One region of the Arthrobacter sp. EM1 genome, then DNA from elsewhere that is predicted to be linked to it. Evidence: riboswitches for the same ligand, from Rfam matches in the RefSeq annotation. Region 1 holds a riboswitch; each other region holds the start of a gene.
What was found. Region 1 has a riboswitch for S-adenosylmethionine ahead of QI450_RS10905 (aminotransferase class V-fold PLP-dependent enzyme). Riboswitches for the same ligand answer to the same signal wherever they lie in the genome.

Region 1 (3,266 bases):
CGGACTCCGCCGCCTCGGGCATCGATGCCCGCTCCGATGACGGGCTCTCCGCCCGGCTGGACAAGGACGCCGTCGCACAGCTGCGCGCCTACCTCGACGGGAAGGTCACCGTGATGCTGGGCCATTCCGGCGTCGGCAAGTCCACCATGGTTAACGCCCTGACCGGCGCCGAACGCGCCACCGGCGGTGTCAACGCCGTGACCGGGCGCGGCCGCCACACCTCATCCTCCGCGCTGGCCCTCAAAGTCAACGATGCGCCGGCGGGGAGCTGGATCATCGACACCCCGGGCATCCGCTCCTTCGGGCTCGCCCATGTGGACCCGGACCGGATCCTGCGGTCCTTCCCCGACCTCGAGCCCGGCACCGACGACTGCGAACGGGGCTGCAAGCACGATTCCAGCGCCGTCAACTGCGGCGTGGACGCCTGGGTGGCCTCCGGCCAGGCAGGAGAATCCGGTCCGGCCAGGCTCGCCTCACTGCGCCGTTTGCTCGGGACAGACCCGCGGTTGGAAGCCCAGGACGTTAAGGAACTGGGCACCGTCTCCTAGCAGACCGCGGCGCCTACCGCTTCCCTGCCCGCTTTGACGGTAGTTTGGAAGCATGAGTCAACCCGCTTCGAGCTACAACGACGACCTGCGCCTTGCCCATGTCCTGGCAGATTCCGTAGATGCCCAGACCATGAGCCGCTTCAAGGCGCTCGACCTTCGGATCGAGACGAAGCCGGACCTGACGCCGGTCACTGACGCCGATAAATCCGCCGAGGAGGCCATCCGTGGCCAGCTGTCGCGGTCCCGGCCCCGCGACGCCGTGCTCGGGGAGGAGTTCGGCAGTTCCGGCCACGGCTCCCGCCGCTGGATCATCGACCCGATTGACGGGACCAAAAACTTCGTCCGCGGCGTCCCGGTCTGGGCGACGCTGATCGCCCTCGTCGATGAGGGCGAGCCGGTAGTCGGCGTTGTCAGTGCCCCGGCGCTGGGAAAGCGCTGGTGGGCGGCAAAAGGCGCCGGTGCGTACATGGGCCGTTCACTGGCGGCCGCAACCCGGCTGAAGGTCTCCAACGTCGCGAGCCTGCCGGATGCCTCGCTGTCATATTCCAGCCTGGGAGGTTGGAAGCAGCGCGGCAACCTTGACGAGTTCCTGGGGCTCACCGAAGAGGTGTGGCGGACCCGCGCCTACGGCGACTTCTGGTCCTACTGCCTGGTGGCGGAAGGTGCCGTTGATATCGCCTGCGAACCCGAACTCAACCTCTACGACATGGCCGCGCTGGTTCCGATCGTCACCGAGGCCGGCGGCCGCTTTACCTCCCTCGAAGGAGAAGACGGTCCCTTCGGCGGCAACGCCCTCGCGACCAACTCCATTCTGCACTCCGAAGTCCTCAAGCGTCTGAACCCCGGGCTGGACGACCTGCTGTAAGCGCGTCCGGCGCCGTTCGGCAGCTTCGGTACCGGACCGTCACAAAGGACTTCACAATCCTGCCCTGCCTTTTCCACGGAAGCCGGCATGGCCTAGGCTCGAACCAGGTCACGAGTGCCAGCGCTAAACCCCGGTTTGCTGGCCGGCAACCCTCCATTCGCGGCGGGGTGCCCCGGGTGACGACCTGGCCGGTCCGGAACGGACCCGGCAAGCGCGGATCCCCGGTGCGTGGGGTCCTTTTCGAGCGAGGCCCCATGACGACTGCCACCATTCCTGCCGGCGCCGAGGTTCAGGCCAAGACCGGTCCGGCACATCCCGATCCGCGGTTCGCCGTTGCCCGCCGGCCGCTGGCCGCGGTGACCGGCGCCGAGATCCAGGCGCCTCTCATCCAGGGCGGACATGTCCGCTACGCCAACCTGGACTACGGTGCCTCGGCTCCGGCGCTGTCCGTGGTCTCGGCCTACCTCAACGAGATCCTGCCGTTCTACGCCAGCGTCCACCGCGGCGCCGGCTATGCCTCCCAGATCAGCACCTCGGTCTACGAGAACGCCCGCGGGATTGTCCGCGACTTCGTTGGCGGCCGGCCGGACGATGCGGTGATCTTCACCAGGAACACCACCGATTCGCTGAACCTGCTGGCCGGCTGCCTGCCGGTCGTCGACGGCGAGCATACCGGCGAGGTGCTCTACCTCGACATTGAACACCATGCCAACCTCCTGCCCTGGCAGCGGGTACCCCACCGCAGCGTCATTGCCGCCCCCACCCTCGCGGCCACCCTGGAGCTGCTCCGCCAGGAACTCGCCCACGGCGGCGTCAGCCTGCTTGCCGTGACCGGGGCCTCCAACGTCACCGGCGAGATCCTGCCAATCCGCGACCTGGCAGCGCTGGCGCACGACTACGGCGCCCGGATCGTCGTCGACGCCGCCCAGTTGGCCCCGCACCGGCGGATCAACGTCTCCACGGACGACCTCGACTACATCGCCTTCTCGGGGCACAAGCTCTACGCACCCTTCGGTGCCGGCGTCCTGATCGGGCGTCCCGACTGGCTCGACGCCGGCATCCCGCACCTCGCGGGCGGCGGGGCCGTCCAGGACGCCCGGATCGATGCTGTCAGCTGGACCACGGGACCCGCCCGGCATGAGGGCGGATCCCCGAACGTGCTCGGCGCCGCCACCCTGGCCCGGGCCGCGCAAATCATCGCCGGGCTGGACGCGGACCAGTGGCACGCGCACGAGAACGCCATCCGGTCCTTCCTGGTGGAAGGCCTCGCCCGGATCGACGGTGTGACGGTCCACCAGATCTTCTCCGACAGCGGTACCTTCGACGCGGCTGCAGGGCCGGGGGCGGGCACCGGGTCACAGACCCCTCCCGGCGCCGGCACCATCGGCGTCGTCAACTTCTCGGTGGAAGGCTACGACGCGGGCCTGGTGGCAGCCTACCTGTCCGCCGAGCACGGTATGGGGCTGCGCGACGGCAGGTTTTGCGCGCATCCGCTGCTCCGGCGGCTTGGCCTGCCCTCGGGGTCGCTGCGGGCAAGCTTCGGTTTGGGCTCCAGGCTTGATGACGCCCAGCGGCTGCTCACCGGAGTCCGGGAGCTGCTCGGGAACGGCCTCGGCTGGGACTACGTGGTGGACGCAGGCCGCTGGGTACCGTCCAACGACACCCGCAGCTACCCGCACTGGGCCCCCAATACCCCCGGCACGGCCGGGGCGGCGCCCTGCACGCTGGACTAACGGCCGCCGGTGCGGCGGCGCTGGCTCCGGCGGCGCCGGCAGACACGGCCCCTGCAAACGCGGCCCCTGCCCGGTGCGGTAAATTCACAAGGTACGTACCCGGACCTGCCGAAGGAGATC
Region 2 (3,266 bases), 910 kb from region 1:
TCGAAGGTCAGCACGGTGCCGCCGGCTTTCATCTGCCGGGCGGCCAGCTGATGCTGCGGGTGGGACTGCAGCAGCGGGTACTTGACCCAGCTGACCGCGGGTTGCTCCTCAAGCCACTCGGCCAGCCGCAGCGCGGAGGCACAGGAGTGGTTCACCCGCAGGGCCATCGTCTCCAGGCCCTTGGTCAGCACCCATGCGTTGAAGGCCGAGAGCGCCGGGCCGGTATGGCGCATCAGCTGCTTGACCGGGCCCTCGATGAAATCCTTGGTGCCCAGGATCGCGCCGCCAAGGACGCGGCCCTGGCCGTCGATGTGCTTGGTGCCGGAGTAGACGATCACGTCCGCGCCGAGCTCCCCGCAGCGCTGCAGCAGGGGAGTGGCAAAGACATTATCGACGACGACCGTCGCCCCGGCCGCGTGCGCCAGTTCGCTCACGGCCGCGATATCCACGATTTCCTGCATTGGGTTCGAGGGCGACTCGAAGAAGACAGCAGTGGTGGGTTTGGCGAGCGCCTCGCGCCACTGCACCAGGTCCGGGCCGTCAACGAAGACCGTCTCGACGCCCCAGCGGGGCAGGATCTCGTTCAGGATCACGAAGCATGAGCCGAACAGCGATCGGGCCGCCACCACCCTGTCGCCGGCGGCCAACAGGGCACCCAGGGCAGTAAAGACAGCGGACATGCCCGACGCCGTGGCAAAGCAGGCCTCGGTGCCTTCGAGCAGCCGGAGCCGCTCCTGGAACGTCGCCACAGAGGGATTGCCGTAGCGGGAGTAGACGAAACGCTCGTCGTGGCCGGCGAAGGCGCGTTCCGCGGCGGCCGCCGATTCGTAGACGAAGCCGGAGTTCAGGAAGATCGGTTCTGACGTCTCCTGAAATCCGGTGCGGTCGAGTCCGCCGCGGACGGCCTGGGTGTCGGCGCTCCAGCCGGCGGCAGCAGGGTTGAATGTCACTTAGTGTCTTCCGAGGTTGGTGGGGAGGCCGCGGTTTTTCCAGCCGTTGACAGTGCGTTGGCCCTCGCCGTCCGGTTCGCCCTCAAAGCCCTCAAGGATGTTAAAGGACGTAAAACCGGCCTCGGTGGCCACGATTGCGGCCGCGACGGAGCGCGCGCCCGAGCGGCAAAGGAACAACAATTCGGTGCCGCCGGCTTCGGGGGCCTGTTGTCTCAGTTGCGCCAAAAACTGTGAATTGGGGATACCGCCGGCGAGGCTCCACTGGATGAAGAGCGGATCATTCTCCGTCGCCTTGGTGTCCGGAATTCCGGCGCTGGCCCATTCACCCTCGGTGCGGACGTCCACCAGGATGGCGCCGTCCCCGAGCTTGGACCAGGCCTCCTGCGGGCTGAGGTCCCCGGCGTAGCTCACGCGTGGCCCCCGCCGTCGAAGTCGAGATGGTCCACGGCGCTGGCGACGGCCGCATCGGCGTTGGCGATCGCCGCCGGCAGCACAAGGGCCTGGGCCACGACGACGTTGCTGCCGTTGAACGTGACAGCCGGGCCGCCGTGGAGAACGTAGCCCTCGGTGAGGGCGGCCGATACACGCTCGCAGAAGGCGCGGTCATCGGCTCCGGTGAACAGACGGTACAGCAGTTTCTGCTCGGCGGCACCGGCGACTGCGGGGGACGGGGCCGGGGCTTTGTTCGCTGCTGTCCGGGGGACAGCAGCGGTGGACGCGTCAGGCATGACGGATCTCCTTCTTTCACGCTTGCAGCTCGAATGGTCGATATGCCGAGTACTCACCTGAGGCACCCCGCCGCGAAAGGGAGGGTTGCCGACCGGCCAGTCAGGGCTTGGCGCCGGTTCTCATTACTCCCAAAGAACGTAACACCTGCGACGCCGGACCGCACGGCGGCGGCCGTCATGTTAAGGAGCGGGGTGGAAACGGAGGTTTGTTCAAAAGCCATTCGCCAGCGTTCATGCCAGCGTCCCCATCCACGTACTCGGGGGATTGCACACAGGTACAAACCCCCGGGGCCTCGAATTCGAACCGGGGAGGCTTTCGGGTAGTTCCTACTCGGGACTTTTGGTAGTCGGCGCGACTTTACTGAAGGACCAGCTGCAAGGACGTCACCAGGCCCTAAAACGCCATCCGAGGATCGCTCAGTTTTGCGGCCGGCTCTGATGATCCAGCCAGTTAGGCCGGTGCGGCGCCGTCGACTGCCGGGCCTTTAACAAGGGAAGGGGATTGCCATGGCCGCGATATATGTTCTACTCATTATTCTCCTGAGCACGGCCTTCGCCGCTGTTATCAGCACGCCCGGTCGCCAGGTAACGGAAGGGTTGATTCCGAACCGGCCCTCCGGTCCGGATGCCCGCGGCGATGGCCGGGGCCGGGCTGCCAGGACGGCACAGCGGTGAGGCCGCGCGTATTGGTCACCGGCGCCTGCGGCCCTGCGGGCAAGGCCATCGCGGCCCAACTGAAAGCGCGCGGCATTCCTGTCTTCGGGACGGATATCCGCGAGCTGCCGGACGGGGCAGGATTCACGGTGCTCCCCGTCCCGCACGCGACGGACGCGGAACGGGTATCAACACTTCGGCGACTGGTTAGCCAGGAAGGCATCAATCTGGTCATTCCCACGGTCAGCGAGGAACTGCCGCAGCTCGCCGCGTTCCGGGCGGCGTTCGGAGCGGACGTGCGTGTGATGATCGGCGATCCGGGCCCGGTGGCGCTGGCCCATGACAAGCTCTTTACGGCCTGGCAACTACATGCAGCGGGCGTTCCCGTGCCCCGGTTCGGTGTGCCCAGCGACTTCGCCGATGCGGACGCTGCAATGGCCGCCCTGGGCGGACCGGTCGTCGTCACACCCCGGGCGTCCCGAGGCGGCCGGGGCGTGACAGTCGTCGATGGCGGCACGGAAATGGACTGGCAGCGCCTGCCGGACAGCCACATCGTCCAGGAATTCATCCCCGGAAACGAGTACCGGCCCATGGTTTTCGGCACACCGGCGCACAACGGTGCCGCGCCGTTTGTGGTTGTTGTGGCGAAGGTTGGGCCGGCGGACCGCATCCTTGGCAACGCCGTGACCACTCGCCGGGCCGAGGCGGGCGAAGCGATCGACGTGGGCAACGTGGCGATGGCTGCGGTCCGCGCGCTGGGCCTCACGGGGCCTGTGGAGGTGGACGTTCGTCGACGCGCCGACGGGACACCCGTGGTCCTGACGGTGAACGCCCGCTTCGGATCGAACAGCGGACTCGCGCCGGAGCTGCTCGATGCCGTGCTGGCATCCTTTATCCTGCCCTCCTTCAACCCGGCGTCCTTCCGGCACTGCAT
Region 3 (3,266 bases), 1.5 Mb from region 1:
TGTCCCCCGTCAACGCGTGCTCGATCAGCACGGCATTGGAGCGTTCAGCGTTGAGGGTCCCCCATGTTTCGTAGCCGAGGGTGGCGTCAGGCAGCCGGGCACCGGATTCGAGCACCAGGTCACCGATCCGGAGGTGCCGGACGGTTCCGTCCGGCACAGCCGCGCCGTCCGCGGCGACGCTGCCGCCGGGGTCCGGGGCATGGGGATGGGAGGTCTTGCTTGCGGATTCACCCTGGCGGGTGGCGGCAATCGTCATGTGAGGACCTAACTTCGCGCTTGCCCGCCGGCAGCTCACCGGCAGGCCAGGTCTTCACCCGGGGCACCCCGCCGCAAATGGAGGGTTGCCGGCCAGCAAGCCGGGGCTGTCGCTGGCACTCATGACCTCCCCTGAGTGTACGAAATGCCGGCGCCCGGTGGCGAAGAATGTGACGCCCGTGTGACTTCCCCCGGGGAACGGTTGGTCAGACGGTCTTGGCGGCGCGGAAACCGGCATCCAGGTCGGCGAGGATGTCATCGATGTGCTCCAGGCCCACGGAGAGCCGCACCAGGCCGGGGTTCACCCCGGCGACGACCTGCTGCTCCGGCGAGAGTTGGCTGTGTGTGGTCGAGGCCGGGTGAATGACCAGGGAGCGCACATCGCCGATATTGGCGACGTGCGAGTGCAATTCCAGCGCGTCCACAAAGCTCTTGCCGGCCTCGGCTCCGCCGGCGATGTTAAAGGACACAACGGCGCCGGTCCCCTTCGGTCCGTACTTGCGGCCGCGCTCGAACCAAGGGCTGGACGGCAGGCCGGCATAGGCGACGGATTCGACGTCGTCCCTGGCCTCCAGCCATTCGGCGACCCGGCCGGCGTTGGCAACGTGCCGCTCCATCCGCAGGCTCAGGGTTTCGATGCCTTGGGCGATAAGGAAGGCGTTGAACGGGGACACCGCAGAGCCCAGGTCGCGCAACAACTGCACACGCGCCTTGAGGATATAGGAGAGGTTCGCGCCGAGCGCACCGTCCGCGCCGAGGTCCCGGGCGTAGACCAGCCCGTTGTAGCTGGGATCCGGGGTGTTGAAGCCGGGGAACCGTTCCGGGTCCTTGCCGAAGTCGAAATTGCCCGAGTCCACAATCACGCCGGCGATCGCGGTTCCATGGCCGCCAAGGTACTTGGTGGCCGAATGCACCACAATGTCCGCACCCCACTCAATCGGCCGGATAAGGTACGGCGTGGCGAGGGTGTTGTCTACGATCAGCGGGACACCGGCCGCGTGGGCCACCTGGGAGATGCCCTCAAGATCCAGCACGTCCTGGCGCGGGTTGGAGACCACTTCGCCAAAAAAGAGTTTGGTATTGGGCTGCACGGCGTCACGCCACTGCGCCAGGTTGTCCGGGTCCGCCACGAAGGTCACGGAAATGCCAAACTTCTTCAGTGTGTGCGCCAGCAGGTTGTAAGTACCGCCGTAAAGGCTGGGACTTGCCACCACGTGGTCTCCGGCTTCTGCGACATTCAGGATGGCCAGGGTCTCCGCCGCCTGTCCGGAGCTCAGCAGCAGAGCCGCGAGTCCGCCTTCCAGGCTGGCAACCCGCTGCTCCACGGCATCCTGGGTAGGGTTGCCGATCCTGGTGTAAATGGGGGCCAGCTCCGCCAGGGCAAAGCGGTTCGCGGCACTCTCGGCGCTGGGGAACACAAACGACGTCGTCTGGTAAATCGGCAGCGAGCGGGCGCCGGTGGCGCTGTCGGGCTCCTGGCCGGCATGGATCTGACGGGTTTCGAAGGACCAGGCACTGGACATCGGGACACTCCTTAGGGGAGCGGGCACAGCCTGACCCTGGGCACCGTGGCCCGGGCCCGTGCTGGCGCCGCGCTTGCCTCCCGGCGGGCGCCGGACGGCCAGGTCCTCACCCGGGGCACCCCACCGCGATACGAGGGTTGCCGGCCAGCGAGCCGGGGCTGTGCGCTGGCACTCATGACCTCACCCCAGTCTAGGAACCGGTTGCAGGCGGTGGATAGCTTTGTGACAAAGATGAAGCTGGCCCGGCCGCGGCGCTGCTGATGCCATGCCAATGCGGCCACGTGTGCTGCCAAGTGTGCTGCCGAGAGTGTGGCCGGAACAGTCCGGATCCGACCCCAACTGCCAGTAAGGGTACCCTAAGCTGAGAGGCGCATCACAAAGTGCCAAGATGATGGCATGCGCATGGATCACGTCTCTTACGCCTGTGAACAAGATGGCCTCGCTGCCACCACCGAACGAATTGCGTCTGCCCTCGGCGTGGAAGCCGTGAAGGGCGGAGTACACCCCCGATTCGGGACCCGCAACATGATCATCCCGCTAGCGGGACACAAGTACCTCGAGGTGGTGGAGGTCCTGAACCACCCGGCCTCCGACAAGGCCCCCTTCGGCCAGGCCGTCCGCGCCCGCTCCGAAGCCGGCGGCGGCTGGATGGGCTGGTGTGTGGAGGTCGACGACCTCGCCCCGTTCGAAGTCCGGCTCGGCCGCGCCGCCGTCAACGGCAACCGCAAGTTCCCGGACGGCCGGGAGCTGGTCTGGAAGCAGATTGGCATCCTTGGGCTCATCGCCGATCCCCAGGTCCCGTACATGCTCAAATGGGAAGGCGATCCGGAACTCCACCCGTCGAAGGCCTACGAGGGCAACGTCAAAATGTCCGCCCTCACGATTGCCGGTTCGGCCGAGCGCGTCACCGAATGGCTCGGCGTCCCGGTGGAGAAGCCGCTCGAAGACGTGGCCGTGCACTGGATTGCTCCGCGCGGGACACCCGGCATCCTCTCCGTCACGTTTGAGACGGCGTCCGGAGCCGTCACGATCTGAGGCTTCACCGCCCCGCACTTCGGCCGCCATCAGCGGGTGTCAACGACGTCACCCACCGATGGTGGCCGAATTTCTTAAAGCACGTATGGGCCGCCGCAGCCGTGCCCCGCAGATCCCCTCCGCGCAGAACCCCTCCGGCGGCTCAGCCCAGGCCGATGGCCTTGCCAAAGAGGCTGAAGCCGACGAAGGCCACGGTGTCCAGCAGCGCGTGGGCGATCACCAGCGGCATCACGCGCCGCGTTCGGGTGTACACCAGTGCAAAAACGACGCCCATGATCGCGTTGCCGATGAACGGGCCGAAGCCCTGGTACAAGTGGTAGCTTCCGCGCAGCATGGAACTGGCGAAGATGGCCAGCGGCAGGCTCCAGCCGAACTTGCCGAGCCGGTCCAGCAGGTAGCCCACCACAATCACTTCCTCCACGATCCCGTGCCGGACCGCGGAGAGGATGAGCA

Region 2: linked by a shared signal. The riboswitch ahead of QI450_RS15155 (DUF1737 domain-containing protein) and the one ahead of QI450_RS10905 (aminotransferase class V-fold PLP-dependent enzyme) in region 1 are both predicted to bind S-adenosylmethionine.
Region 3: linked by a shared signal. The riboswitch ahead of QI450_RS03750 (bifunctional o-acetylhomoserine/o-acetylserine sulfhydrylase) and the one ahead of QI450_RS10905 (aminotransferase class V-fold PLP-dependent enzyme) in region 1 are both predicted to bind S-adenosylmethionine.

What each region holds. Positions count from the first base shown of each region.
Region 1 covers NZ_CP124836.1:2,363,355-2,366,620, forward strand. The annotation lists gene QI450_RS10895 (ribosome small subunit-dependent GTPase A) at 1-548, shown strand, start outside; gene hisN (histidinol-phosphatase) at 601-1,413, shown strand; SAM riboswitch class IV at 1,520-1,633, shown strand; gene QI450_RS10905 (aminotransferase class V-fold PLP-dependent enzyme) at 1,668-3,146, shown strand.
Region 2 covers NZ_CP124836.1:3,269,145-3,272,410, reverse strand. The annotation lists gene QI450_RS15165 (O-succinylhomoserine sulfhydrylase) at 1-950, opposite strand, end outside; gene QI450_RS15160 (rhodanese-like domain-containing protein) at 951-1,361, opposite strand; gene QI450_RS15155 (DUF1737 domain-containing protein) at 1,358-1,678, opposite strand; SAM riboswitch class IV at 1,692-1,806, opposite strand; gene QI450_RS15150 (ATP-grasp domain-containing protein) at 2,350-3,266, shown strand, end outside.
Region 3 covers NZ_CP124836.1:856,667-859,932, reverse strand. The annotation lists gene QI450_RS03755 (homoserine O-acetyltransferase) at 1-256, opposite strand, end outside; SAM riboswitch class IV at 268-383, opposite strand; gene QI450_RS03750 (bifunctional o-acetylhomoserine/o-acetylserine sulfhydrylase) at 462-1,778, opposite strand; SAM riboswitch class IV at 1,843-1,958, opposite strand; gene QI450_RS03745 (VOC family protein) at 2,175-2,813, shown strand; gene QI450_RS03740 (CPBP family intramembrane glutamic endopeptidase) at 2,956-3,266, opposite strand, start outside.